DNA from 2 places in the Paenibacillus sp. FSL P4-0081 genome. Region 1 is predicted to be linked to the other one. Evidence: predicted binding sites of a transcription regulator. Region 1 holds the regulator's gene; the other holds the start of a gene.
What was found. The regulator LexA, encoded in region 1, represses DNA repair genes until DNA is damaged. The targets are predictions, from matches to a motif close to CGAACATATGTTCG.

Region 1 (5,189 bases):
CACTAAAGGAACCCTTTGCAGGTGCTTACCCTGAGAATCACTTTTATGACTAAGGATAGGCTGAAGTGAAGCATGTGTTTAGAGGGTTTGGGCTTGGGGACTATTGCTGTTACAGCTGATACTGGCCGTGGTTGTTGCGGTGCCGGTATTTCCTTTTTAATAAATAAGATACATAGGGGTATGAAATGAGAAATAAATATGTAAGTATTATTGCAATGATCCTATTATTAACGCTAATTTGTTCTCAGGCTGGAGCTGCAGAAGGAACTGGCATGTCAACTGAAACCAGGGAACGGATTATAGAGCAATATGGGCTGGATTCACCGGTAGCAGGTAGTCCGGACTGGAGTGGAATGGATGTGGGGATAAGCGGGCCGGTTGATGTACTGGTTATAATCTGCAGGTTTATTGTGAGTCCGTTAGTGTTCACGATTCAAGAAATATTATAGCTGGAGGGAATAAACATGAACCCGCGATATGATGCTCCGCAGCCTGAACCCAGAGCCCGCAAGAAAACAGCGGCGAAACTGTCTTTCGTAATTATAGTAGTACTGGTTTTACTAGCAGTCATGAATCCGGGCAAAGAGGACTTTGGAGAATACGCGGTGAATCATCTGGAGGAAACACTGGGGGGAGGGCTAGCTGGAGGAATTACCAGTATGGTCGCTCAGCCTATGGTCGAATCGTTTACAATCCGGGAAAATCACATTCTGTTCTCCACCTTCAGCATACCTGATATTCAAGACGGTAAGACATTTATCGGTGATATTAAGGCAAAGCGCAAATACCTCGGGCTGTTTAAGATCATTTTCATCAAACTCTAAGCTCTAAATAGGGTATACATTTTGTTCCAGAACCCGGTATAATTGAACTGATTTGTGTGCTCTATGAATCCTTATCATTCTTGCGTGTGCACTAAGGAGGAAAGATGTTGAATACTGCGTATAAAGTTCTTTCAAGTGATGCTGATATATTCGCGGCGGCACTTGCCCAGGTGAAGGTCTATGTCGTTCAGCTGATCGAGGGTAAACCGCATGTTATAGCTGATTACGCCGGACCTGTACAGAAATGGACGCCGGAGTATGTATTGCTGGCCGGAATGACCTATAGACGTGACGAATTTGAGTTCCGGGTAAGGCTGCCCAAGAAGTAAAAGCAGGTAAACGCTTCGGGGTAACGAATTAGAAGCTGAGGAGGTGGTCGCAAGTGAGTAAAGTTATTTTTGAGCTTCAGTATGTGAATGGGCAAATTGAAGAGCTAGAATCTGTGTTTGAATCGGCGGCAGAAGCCAGAACCTATCTGACATCCGGTGGTTTGACAGGCTGGATTCCAGCAGGAGGCAAGTATCTTAATCCTGTAAATATTATCTCCATCAAAGTCAAAGAAAGCTAATTATAATATTACTGCCAAATCACACAGTCTCCGAAGCCAATCTTTGCATTTCTTATACTATAAAACGTAAAAGAGGTGTAATGATGACGCAAAGAGAACGAAACAGAATCCGCAGAGCAATTAATGCTCTGCTCGCACAAAGAGCAATCCTGCTGGAAAGACTTGAGGAAATTAATGAGAACCTGCGCAGATTTCCAAGCGGTTCACGTGCCAGAAGAGAATTGCTGGCTGCCAGAGCATCCATCCGTGAAGCAATTCGTTTAAATACTATTGCTATCCGGTTGTTGCGCAGCGTGTTGTAGTCAGTAGGCAAAGGATATGAATCCACTCAAAGACATCCTTGCGGATGTCTTTTTGGCGTGCGATTGAGACTGTGGGAGGCTCAGAGTATAATTAATCGATGAAGAGTATGAGGCTTGAGGAACAGCTACATATCAGGATAACATGGTGAACAAGCTGCACAAGAGCTTGATACAGGAAGGTGTGAAGAATGGACGATCAATTACGCCAGCGTTTGGGACTGCCGGAAATACAGGATAGTACACTGTCTGTTAACGCAGATCCGGTGATGGAAGAAAGTTCAAAATGGGATGCAGCCGGATCCACCGTGCTGAATGTCTCCAGAGAAGATGTGGAGAAGGGACGGCTGGAGAGCTATTTGCGTGAATTTAAGAAATATGAGAAGAAGCGGCTACGGGGCAAAATCATAATTATATTCAATGGGTATGAGCAGGATCGCCGGGAAGTCTATCAGGTTCGGGAGATTACGAACTGGGTTGACCGTCTGCTCAAGAACGTGCCTCATTTGTTCTATTTCCTCAGCAGAGACAATTACGCGATGCGGATTGCGTTCTTTTGTCTGTCTGAGGTGGTGGGCCGCTCCGGGATGGAAGTGTCCATCACCAAAGAGCAGGGACGCAGGCTGATCGAGAAAGTTACCAAGAGTGCATTGGTCTACGCCAAAAAAAGCAAAGACTCACCTGCGGAACAGTGGAGTCTGGCTGAATATATTCTGGACGAGCTTGGTTATGAGCAAACTGTGCAATAATGCTGTGAAGAACCCCTTTGGCGAAAACCCGTCAGAGGGGTTCTTGTGTTCAATATAGAAATTTATAGGCGGCTGCATGACTGTAGCTACTCCCTGATGGTTACACGGGTGCCAATGGGAATGATAGCAGCCAACGCGACCACGTCCTGGTTATACATGCGGATACAGCCGTGGGAGACCATGTGGCCGATGGAGGAAGGGTCATTGGTTCCGTGAATTCCATAATGCGGCTTGGACAGGCCCATCCAGAAGGCTCCGAACGGTCCGCCCGGGTTGGGCTGCTTGTTAATGATCGTGTACTCGCCTACCGGCGAGACGGTCAGCATCCGGCCAATGCCGACAGGAAATCCTCTGGTTACGGTGTCATTATCAAGCAGATAAAGCATGCGCTGTGAAAGGTCGACAATAATTCGATAGTTGGGCATGGGATCAGCACTCCTTTGTAACAGGATATGTGCGGATAGCTAAAGCGGTTCGGAGTTTGGGCAAGCGTAACAGGATCTAAAGAGGAAAAAGGCTGCTTCGCGTGATGCGGAGCAGCCTGATTATGGAGGAGAAAGATTAATGGATATCGCGGAATAATCCAATGACTCTGCCCAAAATAGTAACGCGGTTAAGGCGGAGAGGCTCGTAAGCCGGGTTCTCCGGCTGCAGCCGGATATGATCACGTTCTTTGTAAAAGGTCTTAACGGTTGCTTCATCTTCTTCAGTCATCGCAACAACGATGTCACCATTGTCAGCGGTTTGCTGTTGGCGGACAATAACATAATCGCCGTTCATAATACCGGCATCAACCATGCTGTCGCCGAGTACAGAAAGCATGAATACCTTGTTATCCCCTACGTAATGAGTAGGAAGCGGGAAGTAATCCTCAATATTCTCTGTAGCGGTAATAGGAACACCAGCAGTAACCTTGCCAATTACAGGGATACGGGTAACCGTCTGGACGAATTGATGTACATTCTCTGAATCTTCCTGGCCGAGCAGTTCAATTGCACGCGGCTTCGTAGGATCGCGCCGGATCAGGCCTTTCTTCTCAAGCCGGTCCAGATGACCGTGCACTGTAGAACTGGAGGCCAGGCCAACAGCTTCGCCAATTTCCCGAACGGACGGAGGATAACCCTTGCTGCGGACTTCGTTACGTATAAATTCCAGGATCGCCAGCTGGCGACTCGAAATCTTTGACATCGGAATCAACCCCATATACTATGTTTGGGAAAATTATAACATAGAACTGCCGTTCGTACAAACATAAGTTCTAAATTGTGAGAATTATAGCCTAAAAAATAAAGGGAACAGTTGTTCGAAAAAACTATTGATCAAAACACATGTTCGTGTTATATTATTTTCGAAAGTAAGAACAAGTGTTTGGAGGACGATATTTATGTTAAAATACAGTACCTACAATAGTATCTACAATGAGGATATCAAGGTGTCCGCTCCCGGTAATCCATTACCCCATAATCCATTGGCACAATTCAGAGACAAGACCCTTCGCCTGCTGTCTGTACTTACCTCAATATTCCGCCAGGTCAGCTTTATCAAGATATCTCTGATACTATTACTCACGATCTCCGGATTTACAGTAGTCGGTAATGTGTTCGCTGGTTCTGTCACTTTAATGAAGCCTGAGAAACGGATCGTAGTTGAACGCGGAGACACCTTGTGGAGCATTGCCCTCAAGAATAAACCGGATGATATGAGGACTGCCGTATATATAGAAGGAATCAAGAAGTCAAATGGTCTGAAGGACAGTGGAATTAAGGCAGGAGATATACTGTCCGTGCCGGTATATTAACCGAAAGAAGCATAATGGTGTTCGACTAAGAGAGCTTTCAGGGGGTAGACCTTGACAAGCTCTTTTTCTCATGGCAAAGTTAGAATGAATTTATTGGGGAGGGGAAAGTATTGAATATTGACGAATTGGTCGCACGCATCAATGAATTGGCACGCAAACATAAGGAAAGCGGCCTGAATGAGGAAGAATTGGCAGAACGCGCCAAACTCCGCGAGATTTATCTGGGCAATATCCGCAGCAATTTCCGGGCCCAGCTTGATACCATTGAGATTGTGGATAATCCGGAGCATGAAGAAGGCAACAACGGACGTAAAGCTTAGTCTGCGGCCTTTTCATAGATAATACAGGATGACTAGGGGGAACTAACATGGCCCGTTCTTGGGAAAGAATGGTTCAACGCAACACCAAGCAAATCAATCAGCAAAGAAAGAAGCAGGGAAAAGAGACGATTTATGCAACGAGCTCTAAAGCTGCTGCAAAGAGCACCGATATTTTCAAAGGCCGGAATATTGTATTCCCTGTCGTATTGCTGTTGCTTGGCATTATGTTCTGGGTAGTCGGTTCCATTGATGAAGCGAAAGGAAGCGGAATACTGGCTAACTGGCTGGGGGTAGTACTGTACTTCCTGCTTGCCGCGCTGCTATTCTTCCGCCGTCCGTTCCTTAAGGTGGAACGCGCCCGTCTGTCTACTATTAAATACAACCGTGAACGCTTTTTGCCAGCAGCTGAAATCGAGAAGATTACCTTGTCGCGCAGTGTAGTTACCATTAAGTATAAAGGCAAGCGCAAGCAGTGGATTTTCTCCAAGCTGATCAACCGGTATGATACCGCCGCTATGGCTGCACGCCTGGAACAATTCGGCAAGAACAACAACATTGAAGTAGTGCACGAATAGTAAGATAGACCAGCATAGGGAGTGGGAGAACGAAATGCCGATTACCGCCGTACTAT
Region 2 (5,189 bases), 1.7 Mb from region 1:
CACGGAGTTCGACGATTTGTATCCCTATATGATCGAACATCCTCAGTTTTTCTGGTACAAACGCTACGTAGCTTGGTCGGAGCTTCTGACAATCACAAGTTTGTGTGAAGAGCTGTCCTTCAACTGGAGACAGAAATTCACGGATCATCAGGTAGAATATCTGGAACAACGGGTGATGTCCGCTAAAGTTCTTGACTTCTGGTTTGAGAAGAATGAAGCGCTGATATAAGAACTTCATAAGACATACAGACTTACCCAAATCGTAACTAGACCCGGATGATTTATCATTTGGGTCTTTTTCATGATTCGATTTAGGCAAATATTGGACAAGCTAAGGACAGAGAGGGGAGTAGAACAATTATGATCAGTGATGAACAGCTGGATGCCTACCGGATTTCCGGTGAAAAGATACGTGTTGTGCGGGATGGACTGGAGAGCAATGATGTCAAGGGGATTGTGCTGGCCTGGGATGAGTCCCAGGTAATGATCCGGCGTCCGAATAAGCGTGTTGTGAAGCTGGACCGGAACTACCTGTATCAGCCGTTCAGCGAGCCGAGACCGGAAGCAGATACTTTGTAAAAAGCAAACGGGATACGCTAGATGCCGTTTTTAAATACAGCTTTACACTCAGCTGAGTACGCTGCAGAGCGTACTTTTGCTGATTATGCAGGACCCTTACATTGAACTGCCTAAGGAGGAGCATATGAACCATCAGAATAAAATCTCTGTCGTCACCGGCGGTGCTAACGGAATTGGACGCTGTATTACAGAGGAGCTGCTGGAGGCGGGAGCGGCGGTTGCCTGTATAGATACCGATCTTGCGGCCGGACGCTGGCTGGAGGAGCAGTATGGGGCGGAGCGGCTGTTTTTCTATCCGGGAGATATTGCTGAGCGTTCGGTCATTGAGGATTTCACCGCACAGGTTATCAGCAGATTCGGACACGTAGATTACCTGATTAACAATGCCTGCATCAGCAAAAAAGGACTGCTGTCGGAGTGCAGCTACGAGGATTTCGAATATGTGCAGCGGATCGGGGTAACTGCGCCATATTATTTGACACTGCGGCTTAAGGAATATTTCGCTCCGGGAGCGTCCATTGTGAATATTTCTTCAAGCCGGGAGCGCATGTCCCAGCCGGATACGGAGAGCTATACTGCCACCAAAGGCGGCATTGGTGCGTTGACCCACGGCCTTAGTGTAAGTCTGGCCGGTAAAGCGAGGGTGAATGCGATCAGCCCCGGTTGGATTGATACCACTGCCTATCATGGTACGGGAGAAGCAGCGGACCCGGTTCATTCGGAGCCGGACCGGCTGCAGCACCCGGCCGGACGTGTAGGAGCACCGCCGGATATCGCTGCTATGGTGCTTTTCCTGTGCAGTGATGCTGCAGGATTCATCAGCGGGGAGAATATAAATATCGATGGCGGTATGTCCAAGCTGATGATCTACCACGGGGATGAAGGCTGGACGTATGAACCGGGAGGTCCGTTATGAAGCTGCCTGTAATTAAGAATGCGCGGGAGTTAGCCGATCTGGTGCGTGAGATAGGTTTCCTTCCTTTATTCCGCTGTGAGATTGATGGTTTCTCCCTGCAGGAATGCACGCCTGCGGGCTACTGGTTCGTGAAGGATGTGGAAGGGCCGTGGGAATGGCGCGAGGAAGTTGCCGCAGGGGGCGAGATCGCTTATGCGAAGCTTTTTAACAAAAAAGCCGGGTTTATCAGCAAAGCGTGGTACCCTGACTTCGCCAATTACCGCAGGGACGGATACGACTTCGACGCCAGATATGATGATGGACTAGCCTCCATGCCCAGCAAACAAATTATGGATGTGTTAATGGAACACAGTGAGGGACTGCTCTCCAATGAGCTTAAGCAGCCGGCCGGCTTCGGGAAAAACGGGGCCAAGGGCTTCGATACCGCAATGACGCATCTGCAGATGCAGACCTATATTACAGCGAGCAGATTCGAATACAAGCAGGACAAAGAAGGCCGTCCGTACGGCTGGGGAGTCGGGCGGTATGCGATGAGTGAGCATGTATACGGGGAAGAATGGGTCACCTCGCGTTACGCTGATAAGCCCGCGGAATCGAAATCACGGATTGCTGAGCATGTGGCGAAGCTGTTCCCGGATGCGGGGATGAAGGAGATTGAAAAGGTCATTAAGTAGAGGAGCGCCGCGCCCGATACAGATTGAATTTTTGATTTTTTCGAATTTGGGGTTGCCGTGGCTACAGAGAATAGGTGAACATCCGGCTGCTATTGCCACAAATATTTCTTATCCCGATATTTGTACCGGAGATCACATTGCTTATTAAAATCCTGCACAGAATACAACATTTCCCTCCGTAATTCGGCCCTAATCCAAAATTGTTGTATAAAAGGCAACATCTCTCTTTGTTCTAGCGGTTTGGTGGAGGAATTGTTGTATTTCATACAACAATCTGTCCGAATGCCCAGGTATCGAGGTATCAAAGTTGCAATACGTACAACAATTATGCCTATGTAGTGTTAATTTAACAATCTCAGGCTCGCTCTGCGGACAACGGGACAGGTATGAGGAAATGGAATGGTTCCGCTTTTGTTCAAATTCAAACTATATGGAACCTCTAGGAAGTGTAGGTACACAAAGAGCCTCGTCCGGTAAATAGGACGAGGCTCTTTGCGGTAACCAGTAACGGTCTAGAACGACAAGGCCATCTGTTCCACCCGTTCTTCTCTGGGAAGAACGGAGGCAAGCTCGGCACCCAGCCCGAGATAAGCGCGCATGCGCAGCATCATTTCGTTGCGGAAGCCGGGCCAAAGGATATGGATATCCCCGGAGTATCCCCGGCAGGTATACTCGGCCGTAACTCCGCGCTGATCCTGGCGGATGGTATTGATCTTCAGCTGATGCGAAGTAAGCTCACGGGTAACCTCCTGCAGCATCAGCGAAGTCTTCTTCGTGGCGCTGGAGACGAGCTCCATGTAGAGCTGTGGAGTCTTGAAGAGACCGCTCTTACCAATAACTCGGCAATCGCGCTCAAACACTTTATGGATAAACGTTAGCAGCAGATAGCTTCTGACAAGGGACAATTCGTCTTTGGTTATATCTTCAGGAAGTGTTGGTGTGATTAGGGTGTTTCTCTTGGTAGTCGCCATATAAATCACCTCATTTATAGTATGCGAACCTTTGTTCTCATTATACATCTTTTGGGTAAGTAAATGCAATATTCATCTTGAAAATTATTGGAAATAATCAAAAATTAAAAAAAAGATAAAAAGGTTGACTCTGAAATCCCAGCATGATAAGATCTATCTTGTGACTGCGTAAGCAAGTCAACTTAATATGCGGTCATGGCGGAATTGGCAGACGCGCTGGCTTCAGGTGCCAGTGATAGCAATATCGTGGAGGTTCGAGTCCTCTTGACCGCATCATATTTAATAAATACAGGTTCTGAATCGGCTGTTTATAGCTGGTTTAGAGCCTGTTTTTTTATGGGCAGATAGCTGAGGACGTTGCTCATCCCTTGGGCCGATGATACTTATGCCATTCCCGAAAGCTCCCCCTTATCCAAGAGGCGTCCCCTCCAATGCAGTGACGCTACCTTTCATATTCAACATTTCCCATAGTTCTATCTCATGTTGGCCGGATAATCCAATTACGATTTGAATACCGGCTGTTTGCCGAATAGATCGCTCAGCGTGCTGGAAATATCCTGCGAATCATCTTCACTAAATTGAGTGATTGCGACCCTTAGCGCAGTAAAGAGCATGGCTGCCCGGATGTGTATGAAATACTGCCAGCTCCTGTCGTCCATACCAACAGCTTCTTTAATAAAGTTCAGTTTTTCTCCGATTACAAAGGATAACCGGGTTTGAAACTCCCCATACAGATTTGCTTTTACCAAGGATAAAAAGAGAGCTTTTTGGGGAAGCCAGATATCAAATAAAGCTTTAACTACTATACTGGAATCGGTATGCGGCCCCATACGCCGGATTAATTCATCGAATACTGACTCCATTTGGTACAGCACAACATCTGATTTATCGTCAAACAGCCGATAGAAGGTTGCTCTGCCCACGCCGGACGTGTTGATAATCTGTGTGATGGAGATATCTTTATAATCCTGTATTAGCATCAAATCTTCCATGCCTTTGCAAATAAGTTTTGCGGATTGTGTTTTTCGCTTATCCTTTCCGATACGATACATTACGCTCACTCCTGTTCCACTTCTGCATTTCGGGTTTTTTTCATTTGTATTTATGATACATTTGTATCACAGTATTGTTTTTTTTAGCAAGCTGAAATTGATACCGATTAGTCGTCATGCACAGTGATTAGTTGTACTAGGGAGTGGAAAAGATGCTGTTTGCAGCGGGAGCCAGGCTGAATTTGTGGACACGTCCATCAAAATGAATTCTCAAGTCTTCCGGGCATCGGCAGACCGAATTCTATCCAGCATAGGTATACACAAGTGGAGGAGTGGCTCTATGAATAATTCATCGCTTATTCTAAAAGATAACGATCCCCGCGTCCTCAAGGCACGGAATGCAGAACAGAAATTGCTTGATTATTATCAGCTTGACGCGGAAATCCGCCACATTCCGTTCGGCAATTTCGGATATACAATCAGAGTGACCGAGATTGGACACGGAGAGCCTGTTGTTCTTGTTCCCGGCAATACCGGCGATACCTTCCCGCTGATTCCCTTGATGGCCCATTTGACCGGCCGGCGTATAATCGCCATCAACCGTCCGGGCGGTGGAATGAGTGACGGCATGGACCACCGGAATATTAACTTCAGAGAATTTGCGGTTCAAACGGTTATAAGTGTGTTGGACGAGCTCAAGCTTGACCGGGTTCCGATTATAGCTCATTCCATCGGCGGGCACATGAGTATTCTGACAGCGATCGACCGTCCGGAACGTGTATCCAGTCTTGTACTGCTAGGCGTACCAGGGAACCTGATTAGCACAAGACCGCCGGCCGCGCTGCGTGCACTTTCCATACCTGGTCTGAACAATGTCCTGTACAAGCTGGTTATGTCCAAGAAACCGGATAAATCGTTGGAAAGCCTGCGTTTTATGGGGCATTCTGAGGAAACACTGGAGAAGCTGCCCAGTGAACTCGCAGACTGCTACTATTATTTTCAACAGCTTCCCAACTATAAAATTTCGAGTCTCAGTCTCATGCGCCGTATTAACACC

Region 2: P40081_RS12420 (YhjD family protein) is a predicted target of LexA. The motif match lies at 3,165-3,178, and genes of this name have one in related genera.

Annotation. Positions count from the first base shown of each region.
Region 1 is NZ_CP009280.1:4,677,504-4,682,692, reverse strand. Features, by position in the region: gene P40081_RS19845 (hypothetical protein) at 273-449, shown strand; gene P40081_RS19840 (hypothetical protein) at 465-824, shown strand; gene P40081_RS19835 (hypothetical protein) at 929-1,153, shown strand; gene P40081_RS19830 (hypothetical protein) at 1,207-1,392, shown strand; gene P40081_RS19825 (hypothetical protein) at 1,473-1,694, shown strand; gene P40081_RS19820 (hypothetical protein) at 1,883-2,440, shown strand; gene P40081_RS19815 (L,D-transpeptidase) at 2,527-2,865, opposite strand; gene lexA (transcriptional repressor LexA) at 3,002-3,628, opposite strand; gene P40081_RS19805 (LysM peptidoglycan-binding domain-containing protein) at 3,825-4,238, shown strand; gene P40081_RS19800 (DUF896 domain-containing protein) at 4,349-4,558, shown strand; gene P40081_RS19795 (hypothetical protein) at 4,606-5,133, shown strand; gene P40081_RS19790 (HAD family hydrolase) at 5,168-5,189, shown strand, end outside.
Region 2 is NZ_CP009280.1:2,964,389-2,969,577, forward strand. Features, by position in the region: gene P40081_RS12400 (hypothetical protein) at 1-229, shown strand, start outside; gene P40081_RS12405 (hypothetical protein) at 361-579, shown strand; gene P40081_RS12410 (SDR family oxidoreductase) at 704-1,495, shown strand; gene P40081_RS12415 (AlkZ-related protein) at 1,492-2,169, shown strand; gene P40081_RS12420 (YhjD family protein) at 2,682-3,140, opposite strand; tRNA gene P40081_RS12425 (tRNA-Leu) at 3,330-3,413, shown strand; gene P40081_RS12430 (TetR/AcrR family transcriptional regulator) at 3,641-4,192, opposite strand; gene P40081_RS12435 (alpha/beta fold hydrolase) at 4,473-5,189, shown strand, end outside.